Regions from separate parts of the Rhizobium sp. AN5 genome, predicted to be linked through region 4. Evidence: predicted binding sites of a transcription regulator. Region 4 holds the regulator's gene; each other region holds the start of a gene.

Region 1 (2,200 bases), 1.4 Mb from region 4:
GGCGGTTCGATACATAAGTCCATGTTCTGATCTGCGCAATCCTTGCAGACAAGGTATCGATCTCTCCATCGGTACGATCGGCGCGACGCACCTGTTCGCCCATGAAATCTTCGTTCACCGTGCCACGTTTTACCAGATCGAAATAGAGCGTTGAGATCAGATCAGCATGTTGAGCGGGCGCTATGCGGCGATAATCCGGAAGCGCGCAGGCCTCCCAGAGTTTTTCCACCCGCGCCTCCGTCGTCGCCACGTCGATGATTTCAGGGTAGCGCGACAGATATTCGAGCGCCTGCTGGTCGATCGCCGGCAAGGCCCGTGACAGGCCCTGGATCGCCGGGGCGGCATCGAGGCTCAGACGCAGATTGGCGATGGAGGAAAAATCGAAATTTTTCGTCCGCCATTGCAGCACCTTCACCGAGTCGAACTGATGGGTTTCGATACGCTCCACCAACTCGTCGTCAAATGGATCGACGCGCCCCGTCACACCGAACGTGCCATCGCGAAGATGGCGGCCGGCGCGGCCAGCGATCTGGCCGATTTCCCCCGGATTGAGATTGCGGAACTGATAACCGTCGAACTTGCGGTCCTGCGCAAAGGCGACATGATCGACATCGAGGTTGAGGCCCATGCCGATGGCATCAGTCGCCACGAGATATTCGACGTCGCCGGACTGGTAGAGCCCCACCTGGGCGTTGCGCGTACGCGGCGAAAGCGCGCCCATCACAACGGCTGCGCCACCACGCTGGCGGCGCACCAGCTCGGCAATGGCATAGACCTCTTCCGCCGAAAAGGCGACGATTGCCGTGCGTTGCGGCAGGCGGGTTATCTTCTTCTGGCCGGCATAAAAAAGCTGCGACAGGCGCGGACGTTCGACCACGGTAATTCCCGGCAGCAGCTTTTCGAGGATCGGGCGCATCGTGCCCGCACCCAGAAGCAGCGTTTCCTCCCGCCCGCGCAGATGCAGCACGCGGTCGGTAAAGATATGCCCGCGCTCCAGATCACCGGCCAGCTGCACTTCGTCGATGGCGACGAATGCGGCCGTTGTCTCGCGCGGCATGGCCTCCACCGTGCAGACGGAATATTTGGCTTTCGGAGGGGCAATCTTTTCTTCGCCGGTTATCAGCGCCACATTCGGCGCACCCACCTTTTCGACAAGACGGGTATAGACCTCACGCGCCAGAAGGCGCAGCGGAAGGCCGATGACACCGTTGCCATGTGCCACCATCCGCTCGATGGCGTAATGGGTCTTGCCGGTATTGGTGGGGCCGAGAACGGCCGTGACACCGCGGCCGCTCAGGATCATGGGGCGAGAATTCAACGTACTATCCGTGAATCGACTTCATCTGCTTGCTGTGCCGCCCGCCATTCACTGATACGGGCCGCACACGCACCACACATGGCAACGCCCGCCGACAAAGGCAATAGGCCTTGTCCGCAAAGTGGTAAGAGGTCCTTCCCCGGCGGAATTTTCCGTTTTGATTCAAATAGTTGAAATATTAAAAAGAATCCGGCGAAACCGGAATCGATTCGGATACGGAACAGTCTGCGAACGAATCGAATACGAATCGCTGACTCCACCGGATTCAGCTTTTGTTCTCCGCAACATCTGGTTGGCAGATGCCTGCCCTATACCAGATTGTGAATCCGGGTAAGTCCTTGTCCGGATTCAGCTTTGCGGCACCGGCTTCCGGCGGAAAATACCGGAATCGACTGTCAAGCGGCAATCGCTGGAAAGCCGTTCCGGCACAGGCACGAAAGGCAGTATCAGAGCGCCTCGCCGGCAAGCAGGCGCGGCGCGCCCGCATCTGTCGTGCCGGCAGCCTGACCGATGAAATAGGATTTCAGACCCGGCAAACGATCGACCACACCCAGACCGAAATCACGCATGACGCGAATGGGACCGACATCATTGGAGAAAAGCCGGTTCAGCACATCCGTCGTCACACCCATCCGCAACGTGTCGAAACGCCGCCAGGACTGGTAACGGTCGAGAACGTTGAGAGAGCCAATATCAAGGCCGAGACGGTCGGCCTCGACCACGGTTTCGGCCAGTGCCGCAACATCCTTGAAGCCGAGATTGAGGCCCTGACCGGAAATCGGGTGAATTCCATGCGCCGCATCGCCGGCAAGTGCAAAACGTGGCGCGACGAAGGAACGCGCCAGCGTCAAGCCCAGCGGAAAGGCGCGACGGGGACCGACG
Region 2 (2,200 bases), 630 kb from region 4:
CGAGATCAGCACAAGGTCGCGGGTCGTCATGGCTCGGGAACTCCGGGTGGTTGTTTTGCCGTCAGCTTTGGCCTCTGAAACCGCGCGCGTCAATGGCATCGGCAATGGCATCCGCATCCTTCAACGTCATAATCACGAGCGGCACGATGATCGTGGCCAGTCGAACGGGGAGGCCGCGCGCGCGGTGGGCATCGCGCACGGCATGGTAACGGTTGACGATCTCCGGTACGAACCGCACGACGAGCCCGACCGCGAGCCCGATATCGGCTGCCTTGACCAGCCCCAGCCTTTCCAGCGGGGCGGCAGCAAGCGCGATTTCATCCATGAATTGCGAAATGCTGACGGTGATGGTGACGGCGGTGGCGAGAAGCGCCAGTGCAGTCAGCCGCAAAAGATTGACACTCGCATCGTGTACCGGAAGCAGCAGATAGCTGAAGGCGGCAACGAGGAGAATGGTCAGCATCACCGGGCGTAGCCGCAGGCCAATCTCCCGGAATTGCAGCCGCGTCTCGCGCAGAATGGCGGCGGCCACAACGACGGCGCATCCAAGCAAAAGCAGATCGCGGGTGAGAAACAGCGCAATGCTGAAAACCATCAGCGTCACGAGCTTGAGGCGCGGAGAGACGCGGTAGAGCCAGCCGGTGCCTTCGACATGCAGGGACTTCATCGCGACGCAACCTCCAGATAACGTGCCACCGCCTCTTCGGGGTTGGCGTCTGCAACAAGCTCGCCTTCGTGAAAGACCAGTACGCGATCGAAGCCGGAAAGCAGCGGCAGATCGTGGGTGATGACGACAAGCGCCTGCGACAGCGCAGCCATTGTCTTTTCAACGATGGTGCGGTTTTTGAGGTCGAGCTGATTGGTCGGTTCATCGAGAATGAGGATTTGCGGTTCAGTGACCAGCAGGGCGGCCAGCGCCGCCAGCTGCAATTCGCCGCCGGAAAGCTCGTGCGCGCGTCGTTCTTCCAGATGAGCGATGCCGAGCCGGGCAAGCACGGCCTTGACCCGCGTTTCCGTCTCTGTCTTGCCGATACCGAGCTGCTTGAGGCCGAAGGCGACATCGTCGCGTATGATCGGCAGGATGATCTGGTTCTGCGGATTCTGGAAGATGAAGCCGACCGTTTGCAGCACTGCTCTCGCATCTTCGACGGTGTCGAGACCGTTCACCGACACCTTGCCGTGCGTCGGCTTTGTCAGACCATTGATCAGCCGCGCAAAGGTGGTCTTGCCCGAGCCGTTGAGGCCGATCACGCCTATACGCCGTTCAGTCAATGTCAGTGACACGGGCTGTAAAGCCTGCCTGCCCTCGAAGGCGACGCCTGCGGTGTCGAAACGGATTTCCAAGACTGATGCATCCCTCTATCGCTTTCCGGTTCTATATCGTGTCATCAACAGAAGTGAAACAAAGAACAAAAAAAGAACATTGCAATCCTGAAAAAGCCGTCATACCTTCTGCTTTATGACGATCAAGGTTTCAAACGAAGCGGCAAGGCGGATTTTTCTGGCGCGGCAGGGGCTTTGCTCTCCGCCCGGAAAGGCGCTTTCCAAGGATGGCCTGCTGCAGCTTATTACCGATATCGGTTTTGTGCAGGTAGACAGTATCGGCACGGTGGAGCGCGCCCATCACCAGATAATATTCTCCCGAAACCAGACCTACAGGCGCGAACATTTGACAGCACTGCTGGAAAAGGACCGCGCGCTGTTCGAGCACTGGACGCATGATGCCTCCATCGTGCCGACCGAATTTTACCCCTATTGGAAGCACCGCTTCCGCCGCCGCGAGCCGATAATTCAGGAGCGCTGGCGCAAATGGCATGGTGAGGGGTTCGATGCGGCTTTCGCCGAGACGCTGGAGCGCATCGCCGCCACGGGTCCTGTTCTGGCGCGTGAGTTGAAGGAGGAGGGTCATCAGTCCGGCGGCTGGTGGAACTGGCATCCTTCCAAGACCGCACTCGAATATCTGTGGCACACCGGTAAGCTTGCCATATCCGGCCGCGTGAATTTCCAGAAGGTCTATGATCTGGCGGAGCGGGTCATTCCCGGCGAGCACCACGAAAGCGAAGTGGAGCATACGCAATTCGTAGACTGGGCATGCCGGCAGGCGCTCACCCGGCTGGGTTTTGCCACCCATGGCGAAATCGCCGCCTTTTTCGATCTCGTTACCCCGCAGGAGGCGAGGGACTGGGTCAAGAGCCACCGT
Region 3 (2,200 bases), 620 kb from region 4:
GGCCGATGACGGCGGAAATGGCGATCAGGCCGTAGCAGATGCGCCTGAACGCTGCCTCGTCGGCAAGCCCGTGCAGCCGCGCACCTGCATAAAGACCCGCCCCGTAAAACGGCAGGGCCAGCAGGAAAAAAACAAAGACGTCAGCGGTGAACAGGCCACCAAAAAAATAGCTGGTGGCGGAGATCACGGTCGAAATCGCAAAATAGAGAATGACATTGGCGCGCACGAAAGCGCCCTTAAGGGCGCCGCCAAGCCAATAGGCGACGATGGGTGGACCGCCCAGTTGCGCCGCACCCGAAAACAGCCCGGCAACAAGCCCGGTGAACAGGGTGAGCGGCGTTTTCGGCCGGCCGCTGTAACGCCAGCCGGAAACGAGAAATAACAGCAGCACGACAACCACGATGGAAATGATCCAGCGCAGGGTGAGCGGATCCCCGCCGGAAAGCAGCAGCGTTCCAAGCGGGACGCCGACAAGCGCACCGGCCGCCATGGTGAAGACTTCACGCCGGTCGGCCATGCGCCAGGCCGGCGGTATCATGCCGAGCGTCAAAACGCCGTCCACCACAAGAAGAACCACCGAGGCGATGCGCGGCCCGACAATGGCGCTTGCCAGCGGAATGAAGATGAGGGCCGCACCAAAGCCGGAAAAGCCGCGGGCAAGTCCGGCGAGAAAGGCGGCGCCCGCAAACATGGCGATCAGCGTCGGACTATGCGCGGTGATGAGAGCCGAGAAAAAATCGAGGAGAGGCATGGGTGACTGCATGGGTTTCGAATACCTCTTTATCCCGCATGCAGGCACCTGTTGCGGAAATTTCAGCTCATTGTCGCACGATCCGCTTTCGAATCGACGCCGCCCGAGAATCGTGATCAGAGTTGTATCTCACGAACAAAGGATGAACAAATGCTTGCTGTCTTGATGCGTCAGTTTGAAGCTGCCTCACAGAAATACGCCGAGGAAAATGGGATCGTCCCCGATCCCGACTGGTATATGCTGAAGCTTCAGGAGGAGGTTGGTGAGGTCACGCAGGCCTGGAACCGGCTGACGGGGCGTGGGCGCAGCAAAGGCAGAAGCGAAGAGGAGATGAAACGGGATCTTGCCGACGAAACCGCCGATCTCCTCGGCCATGTGCTGCTGCTCGCCCATTATAACGGTCTCGACATCGAAGGATCGATAGAGCGCAAGTGGCGTTTTACACCGTCGGCTTGACAGGTTACGGCAAGGTAACCGGCCTTTGCGCGGCCGGATCTGCCACTGCCGCGATCAAGACAGCGAGACGGTAAAGAACAGAATGGCGAGAATGGCGGCCACTGGCGTCATGACCTGCCGCTCCGCACGGCTTCGCGACATTGCATTCAATCCGATGTTCACCGCAAGCGTGCAGGCGATGATCCAGATGCCGGGTTCGACCCAGCCTGCCGGCCAGAGCGTGATGAGGTCTGCCTTTTGCAGCGGAAACGATGCGGCCAGGATATAGACCGCGACAGCCGCCACGCTGGTAAAGCGCTGCGCGACGGGCAGGACCCTGTGCTCGCCGCCCTAGGCGAAGCGACCGAAGGGCGCACCCGCCGCAAGGACGATCTGAAATGCGCAAAGCGCGAGTATTATTAGCGTCGCGAGCGACACGGCAACAAGCAGCGTGACTACTCCGTTGATGAATGCGCCGGCAAATGAATTCGAGCGGGATCGGCCTGTCAGCCTATATGTGAGGCACCATAAAGACCAATGGCTAAAGGCATGTGACGCGCCTTCATGCCTCTGATAACGGCGCCTGTTGCAGGAGGCCGGCAACCGCATGAAGATCGCTTGAAACGGCGATGCATTTTTCCCGCATTTCCTCGGTCGGCGGCGCGACATCCGGAACCATGATCGTCATCATGCCCGCCGAGGAGGCGGACCGCACGCCGTGCCAGGAATCCTCCAGCGCCAGGCAACGGCCCGGATCGATGCCGAGACGTTTTGCGGCAGTAAGATATGGCATGGGCGACGGCTTCGGCTCCGAATAGTCGCCGCGGGCGACGATGGTATCGAAACGTTTGAGCAGGTCATAGGGGCCGAGATGACGCGTGACGGAATCGTGCCGCGAGGAGGTGGCGATGGCGCGGCGGATATCGAGCCTGTCGAGAAGATCGAGGATTTCGACGACGCCGGGTTTCAGCGCCACGCCTTCCGCCATCATCACGGCAAGATGCCGGAGCCAGG
Region 4 (2,200 bases):
CAGGCAGGGCGAGCAGCCGGTCGCAATAGGCTTTCGCTGCTGGCGAAAGATCCGCGCTGCCATAGGTCTGGAAACGGAATGCAACCGGGCAGAAGAAAGCATCGACCGCCGTGAATTTCTGACCGGCAAGATACGGCCCGCCGAATTTCGTGAGACCCTCGCTCCACAACGCATCGATCCGCTTTATATCGGCCTTAAGCCCGGCATCGCCACCCCTGGGTTTGACCCGAATGCCCACCGACATGGGATAAAGATTGCGCAGCGACGAAAAGCCGGCATGCATCTCACTCGCGGCCGAACGCGACCAAGCCCTCGCATGCTTGTCGCTTGCCCAGACGCCCTGGTGTCTTTCGGCAAGATATTCGACGATCGAAAGCGTTTCCCAAACCGTCATACCCTCGTCGACCAGGCAGGGCACCTTGCCCGTCGGCGAAAAGGAGGAGAAGGAGACGCCTTCACCGAACGGAATGAGCTTTTCATCAAAGGCGATACCGAGCGTGCGCATCAATACCCACGGCCGCAGCGACCATGAAGAATAGTTCTTGTTGGCTATATAAAGATCGTACATGGCGTATCTCCCGGATATGACGCGCATTTCTACACCTGCCAAGCGTTCATGGAATATCGAAAATTATCCATGGCTCCCATAAACGCCGTTGATGAATGGTGATGTGGGGTCGCTGAGAGCGCGCCTCGCGATAAGTCACCCTTTGGTGATGACTAGAAACTGACTGCGCAGCACGACAGAACTACGTTGCTAAAAAACAGCGGATGGGATCACTTCGACAATTACAGAGAGCAGCCCATTCGCCACCACGCCTGTAGCTAGACCGAAGCATCTGTATGGAGCAGGAGCTCAGTTTAGAAAGGGCAACGCGCATAGGCTGAATGGTGCATATCCTCGTGCACCCGCAAAAGCACGCCACGTTTGGAAACAGCCAAAACTATTATAGGCGCCATCTTCACGATGACGCCTATTGTAAAGTGAATACATTCGGTTCGATAAGATCAATGGTAGCGGCGGATCAGCCCCACCAGCTTGCCCTGAATTTTCACCCGGTCCGGCCCGAAGATACGGGTCTCATAGGCTGGGTTTGCCGCCTCGAGCGCAATGGAGGCTCCCTTGCGGCGGAAGCGCTTCAGCGTGGCTTCCTCGTCATCCACCAGAGCCACAACGATATCCCCGGGATTGGCGGTGTTGCCGTTGCGGATGATGACTGTGTCGCCGTCGAAAATGCCGGCCTCGATCATCGAATCACCCTTGACCTCAAGAGCGTAATGTTCGCCCGTGCCAAGCATGTCCACTGGCACGGCCACATCATGGGTGTTGTTCTGGATGGCGGAAATCGGCACGCCCGCAGCGATGCGGCCCATGACCGGCACGGTGACAGCCCCGCCCAGATCGTTGGCCGGCGTCTTGGGGGCGGGGGCCGGTTCCGGCGTCTTGGGCTTGCCAAGGCTGCCTTCGATAACGCTTGGCGAAAAGCCGCGCTGCGGCCTTGCGCCCGGCGTATAAGCCTCGGGCAGCTTGATGACTTCCAGCGCCCGAGCCCTATTCGGTAGCCGACGAATGAACCCGCGCTCTTCGAGAGCGGTTATCAGGCGGTGGATGCCGGATTTCGAAGCAAGATCGAGTGCGTCCTTCATTTCATCGAAGGAGGGCGGCACGCCGGACTCTTTCATTCGTTCATGAATGAAGAGAAGCAATTCCTGCTGTTTGCGCGTGAGCATGAGGAAAACACCCTTTAGAATCGTAGTGGAAGTCGCGAAACAAATACAGAACGAACACTATATGTTCCATATGTGTTCTGCAATCCCCTAAAATTTCGTGAAGGTGGCATCTGTTGCTGTGATGATTTGCCTCACAGCACGCAATTGTGCTTTTGTGCGGTCGAAACCGTCCCGGCATGCTCCGGGCGGAAGGCCAGCAGGATACATGTCATGACGAAACCCTATAGCGTTGACCATCTCGTTTTGCCCGTGGAAGTCATAGGCGTCGCCGTGAAGCGCCTCGTCAGTCTTGGCTTTACGGTTGCGCCGGAGGCTCTGCATCCTTTCGGCACCGAAAATGCCTGCGTATTTTTCGCCGATGGCACGTATCTGGAGCCGCTCTCAATTGCTGATCCGGCTAAATATAATGCCTCGATAGAGAGGGGTGATGTGTTCACGGGCAGGGATGTGGCCTTCCGGCAACGGGACG

What was found. Region 4 encodes LexA, which represses DNA repair genes until DNA is damaged. Its sites were predicted from a motif close to TGTTCNNNNTGTGTTCNG; they were not measured.
Region 1: CRP02_RS25135 (helicase-related protein) is a predicted target of LexA. The motif match lies at 1,535-1,552, and genes of this name have one in related genera.
Region 2: CRP02_RS14725 (energy-coupling factor ABC transporter ATP-binding protein) is a predicted target of LexA. The motif match lies at 1,406-1,423, and genes of this name have one in related genera.
Region 3: CRP02_RS14780 (MazG nucleotide pyrophosphohydrolase domain-containing protein) is a predicted target of LexA. The motif match lies at 883-900, and genes of this name have one in related genera.

Annotation. Positions count from the first base shown of each region.
Region 1 is NZ_OCMJ01000004.1:2,562,955-2,565,154, forward strand. Features, by position in the region: gene CRP02_RS25135 (helicase-related protein) at 1-1,303, opposite strand, end outside; gene CRP02_RS25145 (ubiquinone biosynthesis hydroxylase) at 1,765-2,200, opposite strand, start outside.
Region 2 is NZ_OCMJ01000004.1:502,895-505,094, forward strand. Features, by position in the region: gene CRP02_RS14715 (biotin transporter BioY) at 1-30, opposite strand, end outside; gene CRP02_RS14720 (energy-coupling factor transporter transmembrane component T family protein) at 62-667, opposite strand; gene CRP02_RS14725 (energy-coupling factor ABC transporter ATP-binding protein) at 664-1,344, opposite strand; gene CRP02_RS14730 (winged helix-turn-helix domain-containing protein) at 1,460-2,200, shown strand, end outside.
Region 3 is NZ_OCMJ01000004.1:512,929-515,128, forward strand. Features, by position in the region: gene CRP02_RS14775 (TSUP family transporter) at 1-751, opposite strand, end outside; gene CRP02_RS14780 (MazG nucleotide pyrophosphohydrolase domain-containing protein) at 902-1,207, shown strand; gene CRP02_RS27960 (hypothetical protein) at 1,262-1,492, opposite strand; gene CRP02_RS14790 (HAD family hydrolase) at 1,749-2,200, opposite strand, start outside.
Region 4 is NZ_OCMJ01000004.1:1,137,853-1,140,052, forward strand. Features, by position in the region: gene CRP02_RS18005 (glutathione S-transferase family protein) at 1-568, opposite strand, end outside; gene lexA (transcriptional repressor LexA) at 1,009-1,731, opposite strand; gene CRP02_RS18015 (VOC family protein) at 1,942-2,200, shown strand, end outside.